2 linked regions of the Cupriavidus necator genome follow. The protein of the gene in region 1 interacts with the protein of each later gene in a pairwise test. Links are inferred from orthologs where the notes say so. Each region holds a gene or a part of one and is shown on either strand. Other genes may lie near its edges.

Region 1 (3,587 bases):
CGGTGCGGCCGGGGCCAGGGCGCCGTCGCACAGCGCGTTGGCGGTGGCCGGGGTCCAGGAGCTGTCGCGCCAGCAGAGCTCGTTCGTGCCATTCTTCCACACGTACTCGCTCGTACCGTTGCCCCAGTTGTCGTTCACTGCCTTCTTTTCATAAGGGACGGACTGAGCTTGAGCGGATGCAGCCATTACTGCGGTAGCTGCAACGAGCGCGAGCTTGGCAAATTTTTTCATATTTCTCCTCTCAGGATGAGATCACCGCAGGGTTACTGCGAGCAAATGGACGAAAACAAGTCATACATTCTTCGGAGTATAACATTCTCGATGTGGTGGATGCTCCACTTCGAACAATGTCTGGCTCTTCGCTGGGGAATTGTGCCACAAGGGTCGTTTCCTAAGAAGTAAATATATTCGATTCGCCGCATGGGTTTTGGGCCTGTGGTGTTTGTGCAACATAGGTCTTGTGTCGCCCGCAAAGCCTTGTGGCATCAGGGATTCCGGGTTTCAGCGAGGGCCTCGGGAGGTGTGCGCAAGGGCTGTCCGGAGAGCGGCAGGCGGGGGGTGGCGGCATGTTAGAATGACACGTTGCCCAGCCGTCAGGCGCCCACTGTGCCGCGCGCTAAAGGGCCTGTCATTCGCTTAAACCTGCCGCATAAACCACGCCGCAATGGATCCATTCGCAAAAGAAACCCTTCCGGTCTCCCTCGAAGAGGAAATGCGCCGCTCCTATCTCGATTACGCCATGAGCGTGATCGTGGGCCGGGCGCTTCCTGATGTGCGGGACGGCCTGAAACCGGTGCACCGGCGCGTGCTGTTTGCGATGCACGAGCTTAACAACGACTGGAACCGACCCTACAAGAAGTCGGCCCGTATCGTCGGTGATGTGATCGGTAAGTATCACCCGCACGGCGATACCGCAGTCTACGACACCATCGTCCGCATGGCGCAGGACTTCTCGCTGCGCTACATGCTGGTCGACGGCCAGGGTAATTTCGGTTCGGTCGACGGCGATAACGCCGCGGCCATGCGTTATACCGAAATCCGCCTGGCGAAAATCGCCCACGAGATGCTGTTCGACATCGACAAGGAAACCGTCGATTTCGACAGCAACTACGACGGCTCTGAAAAAGAGCCTTCGATCCTGCCGGCGCGTATTCCCAATCTGCTAATCAACGGTTCGTCCGGTATTGCGGTGGGCATGGCCACCAATATCCCGCCGCATAACCTGAATGAAATCGTCGATGGCTGTCTGCACCTGCTGCGCAACCCGCAGGCGACGGTGGATGAACTGATTGAATTGATTCCGGCGCCTGATTTTCCGACCGCCGGGATTATCTATGGCATCCAGGGCGTTCGCGAAGGCTATCGCACCGGCCGCGGCCGCGTGGTGATGCGGGCCAAGACGCACTTCGAGGACATCGACCGCGGCCAGCGCCAGGCGATCATCGTCGACGAGCTGCCCTACCAGGTCAACAAGCGCACCTTGCTCGAACGCATCGCCGAACTGGTCACTGAAAAGAAGATCGAGGGCATTTCCGACATCCGCGACGAGTCGGACAAGTCCGGCATGCGCGTGGTGATCGAGCTCAAGCGCAACGAGGTGCCCGAGGTTGTTCTCAACAACCTATATAAGAACACCCAGCTGCAGGACACCTTCGGCATGAACATGGTGGCGCTGGTCGACCGCCAGCCGCGCCTGCTGAACCTGCGCCAGATGCTGGAGTACTTCCTGGCGCACCGGCGCGAAGTCGTCACCCGCCGCACGGTATTCGAGCTGCGCAAGGCGCGCGAGCGCGGCCACGTGCTGGAAGGCCTGGCCGTCGCGCTGGCCAACATCGACGAATTCATCGCCATCATCAAGGCCGCACCGACTCCGCCGATCGCCAAGCAGGAACTGATGGCGAAGGCATGGGATTCGGCCCTGGTCCGCGAAATGCTTGCGCGCGCCGAAGGCGAGACCCCGGGCGGCCGCGCCTCCTATCGTCCGGACGGGCTGCCGCCGGTGTTCGGCATGCAGGCAGACGGCCTGTACCGCCTGTCGGATGGCCAGGCGCAGGAAATCCTGCAAATGCGCCTGCAACGCCTCACCGGGCTCGAGCAGGACAAGATCGTCCAGGAATATCGCGACATCATGGCGGTAATCACCGATCTTCTGGATATCCTGGCGCGGCCGGAGCGTATTACTGCCATCATCGTCGACGAACTCACCGCTATCCGCGCCGAATTCGGCGATGAGCGCCGTTCGCAGATCGAGCTGAACGCGACCGAGCTGGACACCGAAGACCTGATCACCCCGCAGGACATGGTGGTCACGCTGTCGCACAGCGGCTATATGAAGAGCCAGCCGATTTCCGAGTACCGCGCGCAAAAGCGTGGCGGACGCGGCAAGCAGGCGGCAGCGACCAAGGAAGACGACTGGATTGACACGCTGTTCGTGGCCAATACCCACGACTACATCCTGTGCTTCTCCAACCGCGGCCGGCTCTACTGGCTGAAGGTGTATGAGGTGCCGCAGGGCTCGCGCAACTCGCGCGGGCGCCCGATCGTCAACATGTTCCCGCTGTCCGAAGGCGAGAAGATCAATGTGATCCTGCCGGTCAAGCAGTTTGACGCCGAGCACTTCATCTTTATGGCCACCGCCCGCGGCACGGTCAAGAAGACCGCGCTGACCGAGTTCTCCAATCCGCGCAAGGCCGGCATCATCGCGGTCGACCTGGACGAGGGCGACTACCTGATCGGCGCGGCCGTGACCGACGGCCAGCACGATGTGATGCTGTTCTCCGATGCCGGCAAGGCCGTGCGCTTCGACGAGAACGACGTGCGTCCGATGGGCCGCCAGGCGCGCGGCGTGCGCGGCATGAACCTGGAAGACGGCCAGACCGTGATCGCCATGCTGGTGGCGCCGGCCGAGACCGCCGAAGAGGCTGAGGCGGGCATGCGCGGCAGCGTGCTGACCGCGACCGAGAACGGCTACGGCAAGCGCACCCCCATTGCTGAGTACACTCGACACGGTCGCGGCACCAAGGGCATGATTGCGATCCAGACGAGCGAGCGCAATGGCCGTGTGGTGGCGGCAGCACTGGTTTCGCCCGAGGATGAGATCATGCTGATCACCACCGGTGGCGTGCTGATCCGTACCCGCGTGGCTGAAATCCGCGAAATGGGCCGCGCCACGCAGGGTGTCACGCTGATCAACGTTGACGAAGGCACCAAGTTGTCCGGGCTGCAGCGCATCGTCGAAAGCGATGCCGATAACGGTGCCGGTGGCGACGAGGCTGAAGACGCCGACGGTGCAGAAGGTGCTGCCGGGGCCGACTTGGACGCTAATCCGTAAGACAAATCGTAAATTGTTGCAACAATAGGACGCCCGCCGGAACTCGCGTCGCGGCTGTCCGGACTAAAACGGACGTATTTACCAGGGAGTCACAATGCTCAAAACCTATCGACGTATCGCAGTTCTGGCCGCTTTCGTTCCGACCTTCATGATGGCGCAGCACGCCCATGCGCAGGATGCGGAAAAGACAGCAGCCATCAAGGAACTGCTTTCCGTCATGCAGGCAGACCAGGCTGTCAAGGGCCAGGCCGAAAAC
Region 2 (3,385 bases), 860 kb from region 1 along the record:
TACCAGCGCTCCAGTTCCGCCGATTTTTCGGCGTTAGCGCGTGATTCACCCGCATTCATTCGCTCGGCGATGACTTCCTCGCGCCGCTGGTCGAACACGTCGGAGCAGCGCTTGAGGAACAGCATCCCGAAGATATATTCCTTGAACTCGGAAGCGTCCATCTTGCCGCGCAGGATGTCGGCGGCTTTGAACAAATGGCGCTCGAGCTGGGGTAACGTAAGGGGCATATGTAACTATGGGCGGATTCGTCGAACAGATAATCACAGGCAGATTTGCCACCTCTATCGAGGTAAATTGTCATCGTTGTAGGTGACGTTTGGCAATCCACAGAGAGCAGTACACCAAAAAAATATGGTTCACATGGAGGGAGCTGAATGGCTCTGCCCAAAAAAGAAAGCCAATCCAATAGGACTGGCTTTTTTAGCTTCGGTCACTCAGTAGGTATCTACCCCCTGAGCAGCGCAATTTCGTCGATCATTTTCGGCTTCATAGATCAAACATCAATATTCCGCGCCACCAACGCATTGCTCTCAATAAAGTTCCGCCGCGGCTCCACCTCATCCCCCATAAGGGTGGTAAAGATCTGATCCGCCGCAATAGCATCCTCAATCTGCACCTTCAGCAAACGGCGTTGGGTCACATCTAGCGTCGTCTCAAACAACTGCTCCGGGTTCATCTCCCCCAGCCCCTTATACCGCTGACGAGAAACCCCACGCTCAGCCTCAGCCAACAGCCATTGCATGGCCCCGTGGAAGTCATTGACAGTCTGATCCCGCAGCTTTTCGCCTTCACCACGCTGCACCTTGGTGCCTTCCGGCGTCAGGCCCTGGAACGTCTTGGCCGCGTTGGACAGAGCAGCGTAGTCAGCGCCATGAACAAAATCCGCATCCAAATGCGACAACCGCACGTTGCCATGATGACGCCGCGCAATCATCAACCGATGCTTATCCGTCTTCTCATCAAACTGCGCGTAGACGTCAGCGGTGCCGTCATCATTCACGGCAGCCCCGATCAACGTCTTGGCATGCATCTCAGCCAACTTAGCCTTCAACGCCACGGCAGACGCCTCAGCAGCAGCCGCGCTATCCAGATCCAACGGCACCCCATCAGCAATAGCACGCAGGGCGTCAGTATCCACAACACGTGACAGCCGAGAAATCACCCCCTCAGTCAGCTGATACTGCCGCGCCAACTCAGTCAGCGCATCCCCATTGATCTCCGACCCATCCGGCCGCACCAGCACAGCCTTCTCCATCGCCAGCTTCAGCAGGTAGGCATTGAGCTCGACATCGTCCTTGATATACCGCTCTTCCTTGCCGTGCTTGATCTTGTACAGCGGCGGCTGCGCGATATAGACATAGCCGCGCTCGATGATGTCGGGCATCTGGCGGTAGAAGAACGTCAGCAGCAGGGTGCGGATGTGCGAGCCGTCCACGTCAGCATCGGTCATGATGATGATGCGGTGGTAGCGCAGCTTGTCCAGGTTGTAGTCGTCCTTGCCGATGCCGGTGCCCAGCGCGGTGATCAGCGTCAGCACTTCCTGGCTGGACAGCATCTTGTCGAAGCGGGCGCGCTCTACGTTCAGGATCTTGCCCTTCAGCGGCAGGATGGCCTGGAACTTACGGTCGCGGCCTTGCTTGGCGGAGCCGCCTGCGGAGTCGCCCTCCACCAGGAAGAGTTCTGACAGGGCGGGGTCTTTTTCCTGGCAGTCGGCCAGCTTGCCGGGCAGGCCCATGCCGTCCATCAGGCCCTTGCGGCGGGTCATTTCGCGGGCCTTGCGGGCGGCTTCGCGGGCGCGGGCGGCGTCTACGATCTTGCCGCAGATGATCTTGGCGTCGCCCGGGGTTTCCAGCAGGAAGTCGTTCAGGGCCTTGCCGACGAGTTCTTCCACGGGCAGGCGCACTTCGGAAGAGACCAGCTTGTCCTTGGTCTGCGAGCTGAACTTGGGCTCGGGCACCTTGACGGAGAGCACGCAGGACAGGCCTTCGCGCATGTCGTCGCCGGTGGTTTCCACCTTGGCTTTCTTGGCGACTTCGTTTTCTTCAATGTACTTGTTGATGACGCGGGTCATCGCGGCGCGCAGGCCGGTCAGGTGGGTGCCGCCATCCCGCTGCGGGATGTTGTTGGTGAAGCAGAGCACCTGCTCGTTGTAGCCGTCGTTCCACTGCATGGCCACTTCCACGGCGATACCGTCTTTTTCGGTGTTGGCGTAGAAGATGTTGGGGTGCAGCACGCTCTTGGAGCGGTTGATGTATTCGACAAAACCCTTCACGCCGCCGGAGAAGGCAAAGTCTTCTTCCTTGCCAGTGCGCTGGTCGACCAGCTTGATATGCACGCCGTTGTTCAGGAACGAGAGCTCGCGGATGCGCTTGGAGAGGATCTCGTAGTGGAACTCGACGTTGGTGAAGATCTCTTCGTCGGCCAGGAAGTGGACTTCGGTGCCGCGCTTGTCGGTGGCGCCGATGATCTTCATCGGGGAGACTTCAACGGGCTGGCCGTCGGGGCCGGTCACGGTCTCGACGATACGGTTCTGCACGTCGCCCTTGGCGAATTCGATCAGGTGGACCTGGCCGTCGCGGCGCACGGTCAGGCGCAGCCACTTGGACAGCGCGTTCACGCAAGACACGCCCACGCCGTGCAGGCCGCCAGACACCTTGTAGCTGTTCTGGTTGAACTTGCCGCCGGCGTGCAGCTCAGTCATGGCGATTTCCGCCGCGCTGCGCTTGGGTTCGTGCTTGTCGTCGAACTTGACCAGGGGCGGGATGCCGCGGCCGTTGTCGACGATGGAGATCGAGTTGTCGCTGTGGATGGTGACCTGGATCTCGGTGCAGTAGCCGGCCAGCGCTTCGTCGATGGAGTTGTCCAGCACCTCGAAGACAAGGTGGTGCAGGCCGGTGCCGTCGGAGGTATCACCGATATACATGCCCGGACGCTTGCGTACCGCCTCCAGGCCTTCCAGGATCTGGATCGAAGAGGCTCCGTAGGTGTTTTCCTGCTGCGGGTTCTGCTGTTCGGTCATGTCTTTCTACTCACGGCAATGGCGGAATTCGGGCCGGGCCGGCATAGCGGCGGGGCGCGAAAAGGTCCGCATGGCGGGTTACTAAAAACGGCAAAAGGGGCGGATCGTCGTTTCGATCCTGCCCCCGCTGCGGGATGGTCATCCCCAGGACTTCCCGGCCTGGGCCGGGTGTCGTTGCGTGCCGTTTGCTGCTCCGGTTCTTGTCTGGTCTGGTCCTGTTACCGGATCATCAGATGCGCATCGGCATGACGACGTACTTGAAGTTGTCGTCTTCCGGCACGGTAATCAGCGCACTCGAATTCGAGTCGCCGAGGCTGACCTGCACCTGCTCGCTCTTCAGGTTGGCAAGCACGTCAAGCAGGTAGG

What was found.
Region 2: the proteins of gyrA (region 1) and gyrB interact in binary tests that used the Escherichia coli proteins (3 or more experiments, as listed by UniProt). The link is inferred for Cupriavidus necator from one-to-one orthologs.

Annotation. Positions count from the first base shown.
Region 1 is NZ_CP066018.1:651,454-655,040, reverse strand. Bases 266-3,531 are described here. They hold gyrA (DNA gyrase subunit A), read left to right. Parts: upstream 266-664; coding sequence 665-3,331; downstream 3,332-3,531. Other genes in these bases: I6H87_RS03070 (DUF2059 domain-containing protein), read left to right, coding at 3,426-3,531. Also shown: outer membrane protein OmpA, read right to left, coding at 1-231; more of I6H87_RS03070, read left to right, coding at 3,532-3,587. UniProt on the Escherichia coli protein: A type II topoisomerase that negatively supercoils closed circular double-stranded (ds) DNA in an ATP-dependent manner to maintain chromosomes in an underwound state.
Region 2 is NZ_CP066018.1:1,507,287-1,510,671, forward strand. The notes cover bases 257-3,320. They hold gyrB (DNA topoisomerase (ATP-hydrolyzing) subunit B), read right to left. Parts: upstream 3,020-3,320; coding sequence 494-3,019; downstream 257-493. Other genes in these bases: dnaN (DNA polymerase III subunit beta), read right to left, coding at 3,249-3,320. Outside these bases: I6H87_RS07030 (type I restriction-modification system subunit M), read right to left, coding at 1-194; more of dnaN, read right to left, coding at 3,321-3,385. UniProt on the Escherichia coli protein: DNA gyrase negatively supercoils closed circular double-stranded DNA in an ATP-dependent manner to maintain chromosomes in an underwound state.